Regions from separate parts of the Paenarthrobacter sp. TE3676 genome, predicted to be linked through region 1. Evidence: predicted binding sites of a transcription regulator. Region 1 holds the regulator's gene; each other region holds the start of a gene.
What was found. Region 1 encodes LexA, which represses DNA repair genes until DNA is damaged. Its sites were predicted from a motif close to TCGAACANNTGTTCGA; they were not measured.

Region 1 (4,706 bases):
GTTGCCGGCATGGGCGGACAAAGCCGTGCCGGCCAGCACGAAATGGCCAAGCATGTCACCCGGGCCATCGAGACCGGGGAGCACCTGCTGGTCCAGGCGGGAACGGGAACAGGTAAGTCGTTGGCTTACCTGATTCCGTTGATCGCCCATTCCATGGACAGCGATAAACCGACTCTCGTGTCCACCGCCACCCTGGCACTCCAAACCCAAATCGTTGGGCGGGACCTTCCCAGGCTGCTGGAGACCATCAACCCTGCCCTTGAGCGCCCGGTCAATGTGGCGCTCGTCAAGGGCAGGGCAAATTATGTGTGCCTGCAGAAGCTCGAAGGCGGGTTCCCCAGCGAAGAGCCCTCCGAAGGGCAGCTGTTCTCCCTCGGCGAGGACACCAGCGTGCCCCACTTTGCTGCTTCCATGGGCGGTCCGCAATCACAGCTGGGTAAGGAAGTAGTCCGTCTTCGGGAATGGGCTGAGAAGACCGCTACCGGAGACCGCGATGAACTCATGCCGGGAGTCACCGACAGGGCCTGGCGTCAGGTATCCGTGACGTCCATGGAGTGCCTGGGTGCCCAGAAGTGCCCCGTAGCAGAAGAGTGCTTCAGCGAGCTGGCACGCTCACGGGCGGGTGAAGCCGACGTCGTGGTCACCAACCACGCAATGCTGGCCGTCAGTGCTTTTGAAGGCCTGGCCGTGCTGCCTGAGTACGACGTCGTGGTGGTTGACGAGGCGCACGAACTTCAGGACCGCGTGACCGGTGCTGTTTCAGGCCAGTTGTCGGTGGCCATGGTTCACGCGGCGGCATCAAGTGCACGCAAACACACGGCCATTGCAGTGGACGCGCTCAACGCGGCCGCGGAGCGATTGGATATGGCCATCGCCGGGGTGCCCAACGGGCTGTTGCCCAACGGACTCAACGACGAACAGCTGGATTGCCTGGACCAGTTAAGGGACGCCGCCCGCGCTGCGCTCTCGGATTCGAAGACAGATTCATCAAACGCAGTCGACGGCGGACGGCAGCTGGCGCGTTCACGGCTCATGCTGATCCTGGAATTGTGCGAACGCATGCTGGCCGCCAGGGAGAACCGCGAAGTTGTATGGTTCTCCAGGAACAGCACGTTCGACCCGCAGCAGGGCTATTCCCAACCGGACGAGACTGCTCCCGCCTTGATCAACATCGCCCCGCTCAGCGTTGCCGGACGGCTTCGCGAAGGTCTCTTCGCCGGCCACACGGTGGTGCTGACCTCCGCCACGCTGGCCATCGGCTCGGCTTTCGAACCGGCAGCAGGTGGCCTCGGCCTCATCGGCGACGGCGCCCCGAGCTGGACCGGGATCGATGTGGGTTCGCCCTTTGATTATCCCAAACAGGGTGTCCTGTACGTGGCCAAGCACCTCCCAAAACCCGGTCGTGGTACGTCCCCCGAGGCGCTCGACGAATTGGAAGACCTCATTCGCGCGTCCGGCGGGGGAGCCCTGTGCCTGTTCTCCTCACGGCGTGCGGCCGAAGAAGCAGCCGATGCCATGCGGCACCGATTGGACGTGGATATCCTCTGCCAAGGCGAATCCACTATGGCGGCCCTCGTAAAGCAATTCGCGGATGAGCCAGACACCTGTCTCTTCGGAACCATGTCACTGTGGCAGGGCGTAGACGTTCCGGGTGGCTCATGCCGCTTGGTTGTCATTGACCGCATTCCCTTCCCGCGGCCTGATGATCCCCTGATGACTGCGCGCTCCCGGGCAGTGGCGCAATCAGGTGGGAATGGCTTCATGGCCGTATCGGCTACGCATGCTGCCATTCGACTGGCTCAGGGTGCTGGCCGCCTGATCCGTTCGACAGGAGACAAAGGAGTAGTTGCGGTGCTCGACTCGCGGCTCTCGACGGAACGCTATGGAGGCTTCCTGCGGGCCGCCCTGCCGCCGTTCTGGGCAACGACGGACCGGGCAGTGGTCCGTGGCGTTCTGGAGCGGCTGGGCTCGGCTAAAGCCTCGTAGGTCGCCTAGAGGGACCGCAGTACCGAAACTACCTTGCCCATGATGGTGGCTTGATCGCCCAGGATGGGTTCGTACTGGGTGTTCTGCGGGAGCAGCCACGTATGGCCATCCCGCTGGCGGAAAGTCTTTACGGTTGCTTCGTCATCCAGCAGGGCAGCAACGATGTCGCCGTTGATGGCGTCATTCTGGCGGCGGACCACAACCCAATCACCGTCACAGATGGCGGCGTCAATCATGGAATCGCCGGCCACCTTCAACATGAACAGTTCGCCATGCCCAACGAGTTGGCGGGGGAGCGCAAGCACGTCTTCCACCGTCTGGTCAGCCAGGATCGGTCCGCCGGCGGCGATCCGGCCCACCAGCGGGACCATGGCGGTATCACTGGCACTGGCCAGCTCCGTTACGGCAAGGCCGCCCGCGCTGCGAAGGGTGGTGGGCGCTTCCACGCCCGGAATGGTGCCACCATCGAGCGTCAGCGGCATCAGGACTTCCATGGCGCGGGGCCGCTTGGGGTCCCTGCGCAGGTAGCCAAGTTTCTCCAATTGGGACAACTGGTGAGTAACGCTGGACAAACTGGCCAGTCCCACGGTGTCACCGATCTCTCGCATGCTGGGCGGGTAACCGTTGTCATTGACCGACCGCTGGATGGTCTCCAGGATCTTTTTCTGCCGCACAGTCAGGCTCTTGGGACTCTTTTGAGGCTGCTGGCTCCGCAGGGGTGCCCCGCCGCCTGTGGCTTTCGCTGCCATGTTCGCCAATGCCTTTCCATTCCGCCCGAAGCGAGCCCGGGGTCGTTGGGTCTGCAAAAAATGTCAGACCCTCCTGTTCCACTGAAACAGTGCTGTTTCTTCACTCAAACGTAGGGCAGGCACAGGCGTTTATCAAACATTTGTTCTAGCGAGTCTCGACACCGTTCGTTGATAAGTGCTAAAAATGTCATAGCAAGGTTCGAATATGTGTTCTATAAACCTGATGCTGAAGCCGGATGTTCGAACAGAGTGTTCGAACATCCGGGATCAGAGGACGGGAACGCAAAGAATTGGCCGCCAGGCTCCGGGCACCCCGGAAACCGGCACTAGCTCAGAAGGGCTCAGCTCATGTCCGCAGTCACTACGTTCGCTGATTTCCGCACCACTCAGGCACCCGCTCGCCTGCGTCTCACCCGGCGGGGACGGATTGTCTTCTTCGGCATCCCGGCAATGCTGTTGGTGGCGGCGCTGCTGACCCTTGCCGGTTTCATCAACTCCCCGGCCAAGGCGTCGGACTCCCAGTCCCAATTGCGACCGCCCGTTGCAGTCACTGTCACGGTCCAGCCGGGCCAATCACTGTGGGGCATTGCCGGCGCGGCCGCTCCGGAGCGGGACCCGCGTGATGTCATCGCGGAGATCATCCAGCTGAACGACCTCCGCGGCGGCCGCATTCTGCCCGGCCAGCAGCTGTTCGTCCCTGCAAACTAAAGTCGTCCACCATCCGCGGGAACCGATCGCCCGGCGTCACAGTTAGTCGGCAGTCCGGGCCGCCCCTTAAACTGTGATGGTGAGTGACCAGCTTGAGCGACTTGACAGACTTCCCCTCCGGACCAACCTGCGTGGACTGAGCCCCTATGGCGCACCGCAGCTTGACGTCCCCATCCTGCTCAACGTCAACGAAAACACCCATGGCGTCCCCGCGGATGTCCAGGCCGCCATCACCGAGGCTGTCGCCGCTGCGGCCACAGGACTGAACCGCTATCCGGACCGTGAGTTCACTGAACTACGGGAAGCCCTCGCGGAGTACCTTGGCCACGAACTTTCTCCGGACAACATCTGGGCCGCCAACGGATCCAATGAAGTCCTGCAGCAAATCCTCCAGGCATTTGGTGGACCGGGACGCAAAGCGCTCGGTTTTCCGCCCACGTACTCCATGTACCCCCTTCTGGCGAGTGGCACTGACACGGAGTATGTCCGCGGAGTGCGTGCTGACGACTACGGGCTGGACGCCGAATCGGCCGCCGCGCAGGTTCGGGAAACAGGCGCCAACATCGTGTTCCTGTGCTCACCGAACAACCCAACCGGTACAGGGTTGGGCTTGGACGTTGTCGAGGCCGTCTACGAGGCCGGCGAAGCGAGCCAAGCCATCGTGATCGTGGACGAGGCGTATCACGAGTTCGCGCACGACAATACTCCGAGCGCCTTGACGCTGTTGCCAGGACGCGAGCGGTTGATCGTCTCGCGCACCATGAGCAAAGCGTTCGCCCTTGCTGGTGCCCGGCTCGGCTACATGGCGGCAGCCCCGGAAGTCACAGACGCCATCAGGCTGGTCCGCCTTCCTTACCACCTGTCTGCCGTCACGCAGGCAACGGCGCTGGCTGCACTCAACCACCGCGAAGCCCTGATGGCCGACGTCGAGGACATCAAGGTACAACGCGACCGGATTGTGACTGAGCTGCTTCGCATGGGCCTCAAGCCCGCGGCCTCCGACTCCAACTACGTCTTCTTTGGCGGCCTCGAGGAGCCACACAAGATTTGGCAGGGCCTGCTCGATGCCGGTGTGCTGATTCGCGACGTCGGCATCCCTGGGCACTTGCGTGTCACCGCCGGAACCGAACCGGAAACCACCGCCTTCCTTGAGGCCTTGGAAGCACTGCTGGACGGCACGGCGCCGCAGCGCGCCTAAACTTGTTCTAGACCCAACCCACCCTCCGTGTATAAGGACGTCCCAATGAGCGAAACCGGCACCAC
Region 2 (4,706 bases), on a different contig from region 1:
CAAGGAGTTCCACCACCATTTTGGTGGTGGTGGTTTTACCGTTGGTACCACTGACCACGGCTACACCAAGGGGGAGCGACGCGAGCGTTCGCTGCATGAAGCCGGGGTCGATCTTCTCGACCACCAAGCCGGGAAAAGCTGAGCCTCCGCCCCGGAGCCGGGACAGTGTGCGGACCAGCTTGCCGAGGGGAACGCTGAAGGAAAGCATGCTCTGTAATATATCCCAGTCGGGGCATGGAACCCTGCCTGACGGCGGCGCCCGACGGCCGGACACAAGGTTACTGAGGGCTTGGACCACTATGATGGACCAATGACCAACCCCCTTTCCGACGCTTCGTCACGCGTGGGTGCAGGACTCCGAATAGGCGTGCTGGCTCTCCAGGGCGACTTCCGCGAGCATATCCACGCTGTTGAGGCCGCTGGAGCCACCGGCGTGGGTATTCGCCGCCCGTCAGAGCTCGACGACATCGACGGCCTGATTATCCCCGGCGGCGAGTCCACCACCATAGACAAGCTTTCCCGGATCTTCGAAGTCCGTGACCCCCTTCAAAAGCGCATCGCAGAGGGCCTTCCCGTCTACGGTTCCTGCGCCGGCATGATCCTGCTGGCCAATGAAATTGCAGACCCGGCCACGGACCTTGACGGAAATCCCCAGCAGACTTTCGGCGGTCTGGATATTACGGTCCGCCGCAACGCCTTCGGACGACAACGCGAATCCTTCGAAACCGACCTCGATTTCAAGGGCTTGGATTTCAGTGCCGGTGAATCCGGTGTGGATCCCGTTCACGCGGTATTCATCCGCGGCCCCTGGGTGGAACGTGTTGGTCCGGGCGTGGAAGTCCTTGCCCAGGTTGATCCCGACCACGCCAGCCACACGGCTACTTTGCATGGAGTGGCTAGAATTGTTGCAGTGCGTTCCGGCCAACTGCTGGCCACCTCCTTCCACCCGGAAGTGACGGGAGAGAAACGCGTGCATGAACTCTTTATTCGAATGATCAGAGGAGAAGCGTAAAGCATGTCAGGCCACTCCAAATGGGCGACCACCAAGCACAAGAAAGCCATCATTGACGGCAGGCGTGCAAAGTCGTTCGCGAAACTGATCAAGAACATCGAAGTTGCTGCCCGCATGGGTGGACCGGACCTTGCCGGCAACCCGGGCCTTGAGCTCGCAGTCACGAAGGCAAAGAAGACTTCGGTACCCAACGACAACATCGACCGCGCCATCAAGCGTGGTGCGGGCCTCACCGGTGAAGTGGTGGACTACACCGAGATCATGTACGAAGCCCGCGGTCCCCAGGGTTCGGCGTTGTTGATTGAATGTCTGACTGACAACAAGAACCGTGCCGCTTCCGAGGTGCGACTGGCGATTTCGCGCAACGGCGGGACCATCGCCGATCCCGGTTCCGTGAGCTACCTCTTCGCCCGCAAGGGTGTTGTTGTCCTGCCCAAGAACGGCCTTAGCGAAGACGACATCCTGATGGCTGTCCTTGATGCCGGAGCCGAGGAAGTCAAGGACAGCGGTGAAAACTGGGAAATCCACTCCGAGCCCTCCGATCTCCAGGCCATCCGTGACGCCTTGAAGGAAGCCGGCATCGACTACGAAACTGACGAAGCCGAATTCGTTCCGTCCATGCAGGTTGACTTGGACGTTGACGGCGCCAAGAAGTTCATGAAGCTCGTGGATGCGCTGGAAGACCTGGACGATGTCCAAAACGTGTACAGCAATGCGGACCTCAGCGAGGAAGTGCAGGCTGCCCTCGACGCCGAGTAATCGGGTGGGCGCAGCGCATCAATTTTGACAACCAGCAGGCTTAAAGCCATCAGGAAGGCCCGGACTTGACTCTTCGCGTATTGGGAGTCGATCCGGGCCTCACCCGTTGCGGCATCGGTGTGGTGGACATTGAGCGGAACCGCCGGGCAACCATGGTGGCCGTCGGAGTGGTGGGCACGTCCGCCGAGCTGACCTTGGACAAGCGTTTACTGGTCATCGCCCAGGCAATCGACGAATGGTTGGATCTGCACAAGCCGGATGTCGTCGCCGTCGAACGTGTTTTCTCGCAAATGAACGTGAGCACGGTGATGGGCGTAGCCCAGGCTTCGGGCGTCGTCATCGTGGCGGCAGCACGCCGGGGTATCCCGGTCGCCATGCATACACCCTCCGAGGTGAAAGCCGCAGTTACCGGCAGCGGCACTGCCAACAAGGACGCGGTCACCAAATTGGTGACCAAGATTCTGCGCCTGGATGCTCCACCCAAGCCGGCTGATGCTGCCGACGCCCTGGCCCTGGCCCTCACCCACGCGTGGCGCGCAGGCAGTGGCATGGGCTCAGCCGGTGGCGCCAACGGCAAGGCCGGACTCACTCCCGCGCAGAAAGCGTGGGCCGAAGCCGAAGCAAAAGCGCGCCGCAAACGGTGATTGTCGGCCGCTCTTGCTAGGGTATTCGTAGATATGTTCGGATAGTCCGCTTTGGCCGCAGTTTTCACGGTAACGGAGCAGGCAGTATTTCAGGAGCCGGGTCTTGATCAGTTTTCTCCGTGGAACCGTAGCCCACGTTGGTTTGTCCACCGCTGTTATCGACCTCAACGGTGCGGGAATGAGTGTCTTCGCCACACCGCAGACCTTGAGCCACCTCAAAACAGGAACCGAAGCCAAGCTCTTCACTTCCATGATCGTCCGTGAAGATTCACTCACGCTGTTCGGATTTGCCGACGACGACGAACGCGAAGTTTTCGACGTCCTGCTCAGCGTCAGCGGGGTTGGGCCCCGTTTGGCCTTGGCCGTCCTCGCCGTGCACGAACCGGAAGCCATCCGGGTGGCGGCTCACACTGGTGACAACAAGGCATTCACCAAGGTGCCGGGCATCGGCCCTAAGGTGGCCGGCCGTATTGTCCTCGAGCTGGCCGGGAAGTTGGTTCCGCATGGAACCGGCACTGGTGCTGCTCCCGCCGCGGCCCCGAACGCAGAATGGAAGCCGCAGGTAGTCGCAGCCATGACCAGTTTGGGATGGTCCGAGAAAGACGCCAACGGCAGTATCGACAAAGCGATGGCCGATTCGCCGGAACTCGTAGACGCAGGAAACGTGGCCCAAATACTTCGGGCTACGTTGCGCTGGCTTGGCCAGGACGGGGCTCGCGCCGGCAATCGTGTAGGCAGCCGTGGTTGAGCAGTCACTCGTCAGCGGGGGAGAGGAACCGGAAGAGAGGGTCATTGAGGCTGCTCTCCGCCCCAAGAACCTGCACGACTTCGTAGGACAGCATCGGGTCCGCAAGCAACTTGCCCTGGTGCTTGAGGCTTCGAAGATGCGTGGCCGCAGCGCCGACCACGTGCTGATGTCCGGACCTCCCGGACTCGGTAAGACCACACTTGCCATGATCATTGCAGCGGAGATGAACGCGCCGTTGCGGATCAGCAGCGGACCGGCCATCCAGCATGCCGGGGATCTCGCTGCCATCCTTTCCTCGCTCTCGGAGGGCGAGGTCCTGTTCCTTGACGAAATACACCGCATGTCCAGGCCTGCAGAAGAAATGCTGTACATGGCCATGGAGGACTTCCGCGTGGACATCGTGGTGGGCAAGGGAGCAGGCGCAACTGCAATTCCCCTGGAGCTTCCGCCTTTCACCCTGGTAGGTGCCACCACCCGCGCGGGACTCCTTCCGGGGCCCTTGAGGGACCGATTCGGTTTCACCGGGCACCTCGAGTTTTATTCGGTGGCCGAACTCGAACTCGTCCTCCGCCGTTCTGCCGGGCTTCTGGACCTGAAGGTAAACTCCGCGGGTTTCACCGAGATCGCCGGTCGGTCGCGAGGAACGCCGCGTATAGCCAACCGGCTGCTGCGCCGTGTCCGTGACTGGGCGCTTGTTCATGGCATCGAGCAAATCGATGCCCGTTCGGCGTCAGCTGCCTTGGATATGTACGAAGTAGACGAGCGTGGCTTGGACAGGCTGGACAGATCCGTTCTGGAAGCCCTCATAACCAAGTTCAACGGTGGCCCTGTTGGCTTGTCCACATTGGCCATTGCCGTCGGTGAAGAACCCGAAACGGTTGAGACCGTGGCTGAACCGTTCCTTGTACGCGAGGGACTTCTGGGACGTACTCCGCGGGGTCGAATCGCGATGGCGTCGGCTTGGACCCACCTCGGCTACGCCGTACCGGCCGGAGTCTTTGGTCAAGAGACCCTCGCCTTGTTCGGTGAGGACGAAAACCACGCCGAAAGCATAGATACGGTCGGTTAACACGCTCTGTTCAGCTTTTCCCACTAGACTGGTATGACGCTCGGCACGTTCGAGTCCTTGATCAATGCCCGCTATGCGGATCTGCCAGGGACGTTGCCGTGAACCAAAACGTAAGTACAGAACGGAACTTCCCTGTGGATCCAATGACCATATTGCTGTTCGTCATGCTTGGACTCTTTGTCTTCATGATGTTCCGCCGCAACAAGAAGACCCAGCAGCAGCAGGCTGAAATGCAGTCCAAGTTCGCTCCTGGTGTTGACGTCATGACCAGCTTCGGTCTCTTTGGCCGCATCGTGTCCATCGACGAAGCCGAGAACAAGGTTGTCATCGAACTTTCCCCGGGTAACCAGGCAACGGTTCACCGCCAGGCAGTCACCAAGGTGGTCGAATCCACCCCCGAGGAAGCACCGGTTGTCCCGGATGACGCTTCTTCCCTGACCGCCGCGGAGGCTGAGGCTCCTGCCGCCGTCGAGA
Region 3 (4,706 bases), on a different contig from region 1:
GCTGCGTTCTTGTACCGCTTCTCCAAGGTCACAGACTTTGAGCCGCCGGCCACCTCGCCGTTTACCGACGTTCCGGCCAATGGCCAGTTCTACAAGGAAATTGCTTGGTTGGCTTCCGCAGAAATCAGCACTGGCTGGGATGACCACACTTACCGGCCCGTCACACCCGTCAAGCGGGATGCCATGGCTGCTTTCATGTACAGGTTCAACGCATTGGATAAGTAGGGACAACGAAATGCCCGGCATGTCAGGATGACGTGCCGGGCATTTCCGCGCTCCAGGACGGGTAACCCGGAAGGAGCGCTGGGCTTGTTTAGTGCTGGGCTTGCTTGTGCAGGCCGAGTTCCGTGGTGGGAGTTTTGGCGGATTCACGGGCTGTCATGGCCGAGACAGCTGCGATCACACAGATCACCGCGGTGAAGATGGAGATTTGGACCCATCCGCCGGGCTTGGTGCCACCCAAAGCCGTGACGATGGCCGGTGCGAAGCCTGCCATGAGGAATCCGAGCTGGGTGCCAATAGCCAAGCCGGAGAAACGGACCTTGGTGCTGAACATTTCGCCGTAGAAGGACGGCCATACGGCGTTGGCGGCGGCGTATCCGAAGGAGAAGAACACCACGGAGACCAGGAACATCAGCGGCACGTTGCCGCCTTCGAGGGTCAGCAGGAACACCGGCGTCATGATCGCGCTGGAAAGGGCTCCATAGATAAACACGGGCTTGCGGCCGATCTTGTCCGAGAGCATGCCGAACAGCGGCTGCGTTCCCAAAGCAACAACGTTGGCCGCAACCACCAGCCAGAGCGTGATGGTGCTGTTGACGCCTGCAACATCCTGGGCGTATTTGATGGCCAGTGTTCCAAAGACCGTACTCACTGCGGCGATGAAGGCGCAGCAGACGACGCGGAGAACGTCGCGCCAGTGCAGTCTCAGGAGATCGGCAACGGGGAGTTTGGAGATCTCATTGTTCTTCTTGGCTTCCGCGAAGGCCGGCGGCTCGTGGAGGGTGCGGCGGATAAAGAAGGCCACCAGAACAACCACGGCGCTCAGCCAGAACGGAATGCGCCAACCGATGCCGTATTTGATGTCGTCGGGCAGTGCCACCACCGGGATGAAGACCAACGCAGCGAGGATCTGGCCGCCCTGGGTGCCGGTGAGGGTCCAAGAGGTGAAGAAGGAGCGGCGGTTGTCCGGGGCGTGCTCCAAAGTCATGGAGGAAGCACCGGCCTGCTCACCAGCGGCAGAAAGTCCCTGGCATAGGCGGGCAACTACCAGCAGGACGGGAGCCCACCAGCCAATGGTCTTGAAGTCCGGGAGGCAGCCAATCACGAAAGTGGCGGCACCCATGAGGACCAGCGTGAACATGAGGACCTTTTGCCGGCCAATCCGATCACCGAAGTGACCCAGGATCACGGCACCCACGGGACGGGCGATGTAGGCGAAACCGAAGGTTGCGAAGGACATGATGGCCGCGTTGGCATCGGCGGAGGGGAAGAAGACGTGGGGGAAGATCAGCGCCGCGGCAGAGCCGAAGATGAAGAAGTCGTAGTACTCGACGGCGCTGCCCAGGAAGCTGGCAAGCGCAGCTTTCTTTGGGGTTCCGGCGGTGGTTTCAGTGCCTGGCGTCGCTGACGGCATTGTTTGGCTCATGGGTGTTCCTTCTGTGACGACGATGTCGCGGATCTGGCTTCTTTGGGGAGACCCAAGCGAGGTGCGGCCGGTCGATCCCTGCACTAGTAACCGCATGGTGAGAGCTACTTGTGCAATACAGCAATACTGACTGTGAGTAGGGTCACTTGTCAAGAGAAGTCGCCACCATCTAGAAATAGCTCTCACTATATGAGAGCATCGAGCTATGAGTGTGAAAGAGGACACAAAGACCGACATGGTCGGCAAGGCCTTGAGCCTGTTGGTATTGCTGGGCAATGAACCCCGGGGCGCAAGTGCTGCGGACTTGGCGAGGAGTGCGAATCTGCCGTTCAGTACTACCTACAGGCTGTTGGGCTCGCTGACCCGTGACGGCTTTGTGGATTACGAGCCCGATGGGCGCCGCTACCACCTGGGGCTGCGCGTCTTCCAGCTGGGTCAGCGCGTCTCGAATCATCATGGCTTTGCTGCCACCGCGCTGCCGGTCCTCCAGCGAGTCACCGAGAGCACGCATGAGGCCACGATCTTGTCCGTTCGTGATGGCAACCATCACCTCACCGTGAACAAGGTGGATGGCCCCAAGACCTTTCGCGTCACCAGTGACCCCGGCCACCTGGGGGCGCTTCACACCACCTCGGTAGGCAAGGCCATTGTGGCCTTCGAGGAAGAGATTGAGCGCAAGCGGCTGCTGGAAGAACTTCCCCTTGACCCGCTGACGGAGCATTCCATCACCGACCGTGAGGCGTTCCGCGCGGAAATCGAACAGGTTCGTCGCCAGGGATATGCCGTGATGGACGAGGAAAACGAGATCGGCATGCGCGCAGTTGCGGTGCCGGTCCTCAACTCCCAGGGGCACGCATTCGCATCGCTGGCCACCGCCGTGCCGGTGTTCCGCATGTCCATGGAAGAACTCATCGCGCACGTACCCACCCTCCAGGAGGCCGCGGCTGAACTCGCGGCCCGCCTACCCCAGCGATGACCTCGGCCACCTTCGTTGCGAGGCCCGCTCTGCGCGCCAAATGGGCGACGAAGGGTGTAAAGCAGGCCCCGCAACGCACCGCCTGGTTCGATTGTTCGCGATAAGAACAAGCGTGCGGAATATGAACACTTGTAGTAATCTAAAAAACACCCGGTCAGGCGGCGCCCTCAGAAAGCGCTTAGAGTCCGAGGTGCTGAAGTCAAAGGAGCTTTAGGATGAGCAACCGAGCCGAGTCCGTTCTGGTGGGCCTCATAGGCGAAGGCGTCATGCCCTCGCTCACGCCGCCCATGCACGAACGCGAAGCCGATGTGCAGGGCCTTCGCTTGCTGTACCGCCCCCTGGACCTGCTGGAACTCGCATTGCCGGCCACCGCCGTCGGGGACCTCCTCACCGCAGCCCAGCGGATGGGCTTCAACGGCCTGAACATCACGCACCCGTGCAAGCAGCTGGTGCTTGAGCACCTGGATGAAATTTCCGACGACGCCCGCAGGCTGGGTGCCGTGAATACGGTCCTCATTCAGGACGGCCGGTTCATCGGCCACAACACAGACTTCTCCGGCTTCGGTGCGGCACTCACCTCTGGGCTGCCGAGCGCAAAGCTCGACCGCGTGGTCCAGCTTGGTGCCGGCGGTGCCGGTTCGGCCGTCGCGTATGCGCTCCTCAAAGCAGGGGTCGCCACGCTGGACCTCGTTGACATGGACCCATCCCGCGCCGCTGAACGCGCCGCGGAACTCGGCGGACTCTTCCCTGCGGCCACAGTCACGCCGCGCACTACCGCAGAGCTAAGCGGGATCATGCCCCTCGCCGACGGCCTGGTGCACTGCACACCGATCGGCATGGCCGCGCACCCGGGCCTGCCCCTCGACATCGATCTCCTGGAACCGCGGCACTGGGTCGCGGACATCGTCTACCGCCCGATCGAAACGCAACTGGTCCGCGAGGCACGTGGCAAGGGCTGCGACGTGCTCGACGGAGGCCGGATGGCAGTCGGCCAGGCGGCTGACGCCTTCCAACTCATCACCGGACGCGAAGCTGATCGTGAACGGATGCGGGCGCACTTCCTGGAGCTGATCGCAGTGGAAGACGCTGCGGCTGCGCTGACCCCCGAGCTGACGAAGGCGGGCAACTGATGCGCACCGGAATCGCCACGGTTTGCCTGTCCGGCACGTTGAAGGAGAAGATGCAGGCCTGCGCCATCGCGGGCTTCGACGGCATCGAAATCTTCGAGCAGGACCTCGTCACGTCCCCACACAGTCCTGAAGACGTCCGGAAAATGGCCGCGGACCTCGGCCTGGGATTGGACCTCTACCAACCGTTCCGGGATTTCGACGGCGTCACTCCGGACCTGCTCAAAGCCAACCTTCGCCGGGCCGAGGCCAAGTTCAAGCTCATGTCCCGCTTGGGAATGGACACCATCCTGGTCTGCTCCAACGTGGCCACGGCCACCATTGATGACGACGAACTCCGCGCCGCGCAGTTGACCGAGCTCGCAGAATTGGCCGGGGACCACGGTGTCAAGGTTGCCTACGAGGCCCTCGCCTGGGGTAAGTACGTCAACGACTATGAGCACGCGTACCGTCTGGTTGAAATGGTTGACCACCCCAACCTCGGCACCTGCCTGGACTCGTTCCACATCCTTTCCCGCGACTGGGACACCGCGCCGATCGAGAACATCAACGCGGACAAGATCTTCTTCGTCCAAGTCGCCGACGCCCCTAAACTGTCCATGGATGTGCTCTCCTGGAGCCGCCACTACCGCGTTTTCCCGGGTGAGGGCCAGTTTGAGCTCGCCAAGTTCATGGGCCATGTAGTCCGCGCAGGATACACAGGTCCGGTCTCCCTCGAAGTCTTCAACGACGTCTTCCGTCAGTCGGACACCGAGCGCACGGCCGTCGACGCCATGCGCTCCTTGATCTGGCTCGAGGAGCAGAGCGCCAAGTGGCTCGCGAGTAGCCCCACGGAAACTGAAACCGCGGCCGGCAACGGCAGTGCGTCCCGCCGTCGTTATCCCATGGAACTGGCCACGCTGCCCAAGGTGAACGAGCCCGCCGGCTTCAACTTCGCCGAGGTCAAGGCCGACGA

Region 2: the regulator LexA is predicted to act here: its motif matches at 2,441-2,456, upstream of ruvA (Holliday junction branch migration protein RuvA).
Region 3: the regulator LexA is predicted to act here: its motif matches at 2,727-2,742, upstream of ACZ881_RS16675 (shikimate dehydrogenase).

The regions. Positions count from the first base shown of each region.
Region 1 is NZ_JBWBQU010000008.1:45,071-49,776, reverse strand. It holds gene ACZ881_RS18300 (ATP-dependent DNA helicase) at 1-1,986, shown strand, start outside; gene lexA (transcriptional repressor LexA) at 1,992-2,735, opposite strand; gene ACZ881_RS18290 (LysM peptidoglycan-binding domain-containing protein) at 3,084-3,443, shown strand; gene ACZ881_RS18285 (histidinol-phosphate transaminase) at 3,523-4,641, shown strand; gene hisB (imidazoleglycerol-phosphate dehydratase HisB) at 4,687-4,706, shown strand, end outside.
Region 2 is NZ_JBWBQU010000001.1:566,747-571,452, forward strand. It holds gene ACZ881_RS02785 (Mur ligase family protein) at 1-208, opposite strand, end outside; gene pdxT (pyridoxal 5'-phosphate synthase glutaminase subunit PdxT) at 311-1,012, shown strand; gene ACZ881_RS02795 (YebC/PmpR family DNA-binding transcriptional regulator) at 1,016-1,771, shown strand; gene ruvC (crossover junction endodeoxyribonuclease RuvC) at 1,837-2,415, shown strand; gene ruvA (Holliday junction branch migration protein RuvA) at 2,519-3,163, shown strand; gene ruvB (Holliday junction branch migration DNA helicase RuvB) at 3,156-4,232, shown strand; gene yajC (preprotein translocase subunit YajC) at 4,376-4,706, shown strand, end outside.
Region 3 is NZ_JBWBQU010000007.1:44,238-48,943, reverse strand. It holds gene ACZ881_RS16690 (S-layer homology domain-containing protein) at 1-225, shown strand, start outside; gene ACZ881_RS16685 (MFS transporter) at 314-1,648, opposite strand; gene ACZ881_RS16680 (IclR family transcriptional regulator) at 1,854-2,624, shown strand; gene ACZ881_RS16675 (shikimate dehydrogenase) at 2,840-3,754, shown strand; gene ACZ881_RS16670 (bifunctional sugar phosphate isomerase/epimerase/4-hydroxyphenylpyruvate dioxygenase family protein) at 3,754-4,706, shown strand, end outside.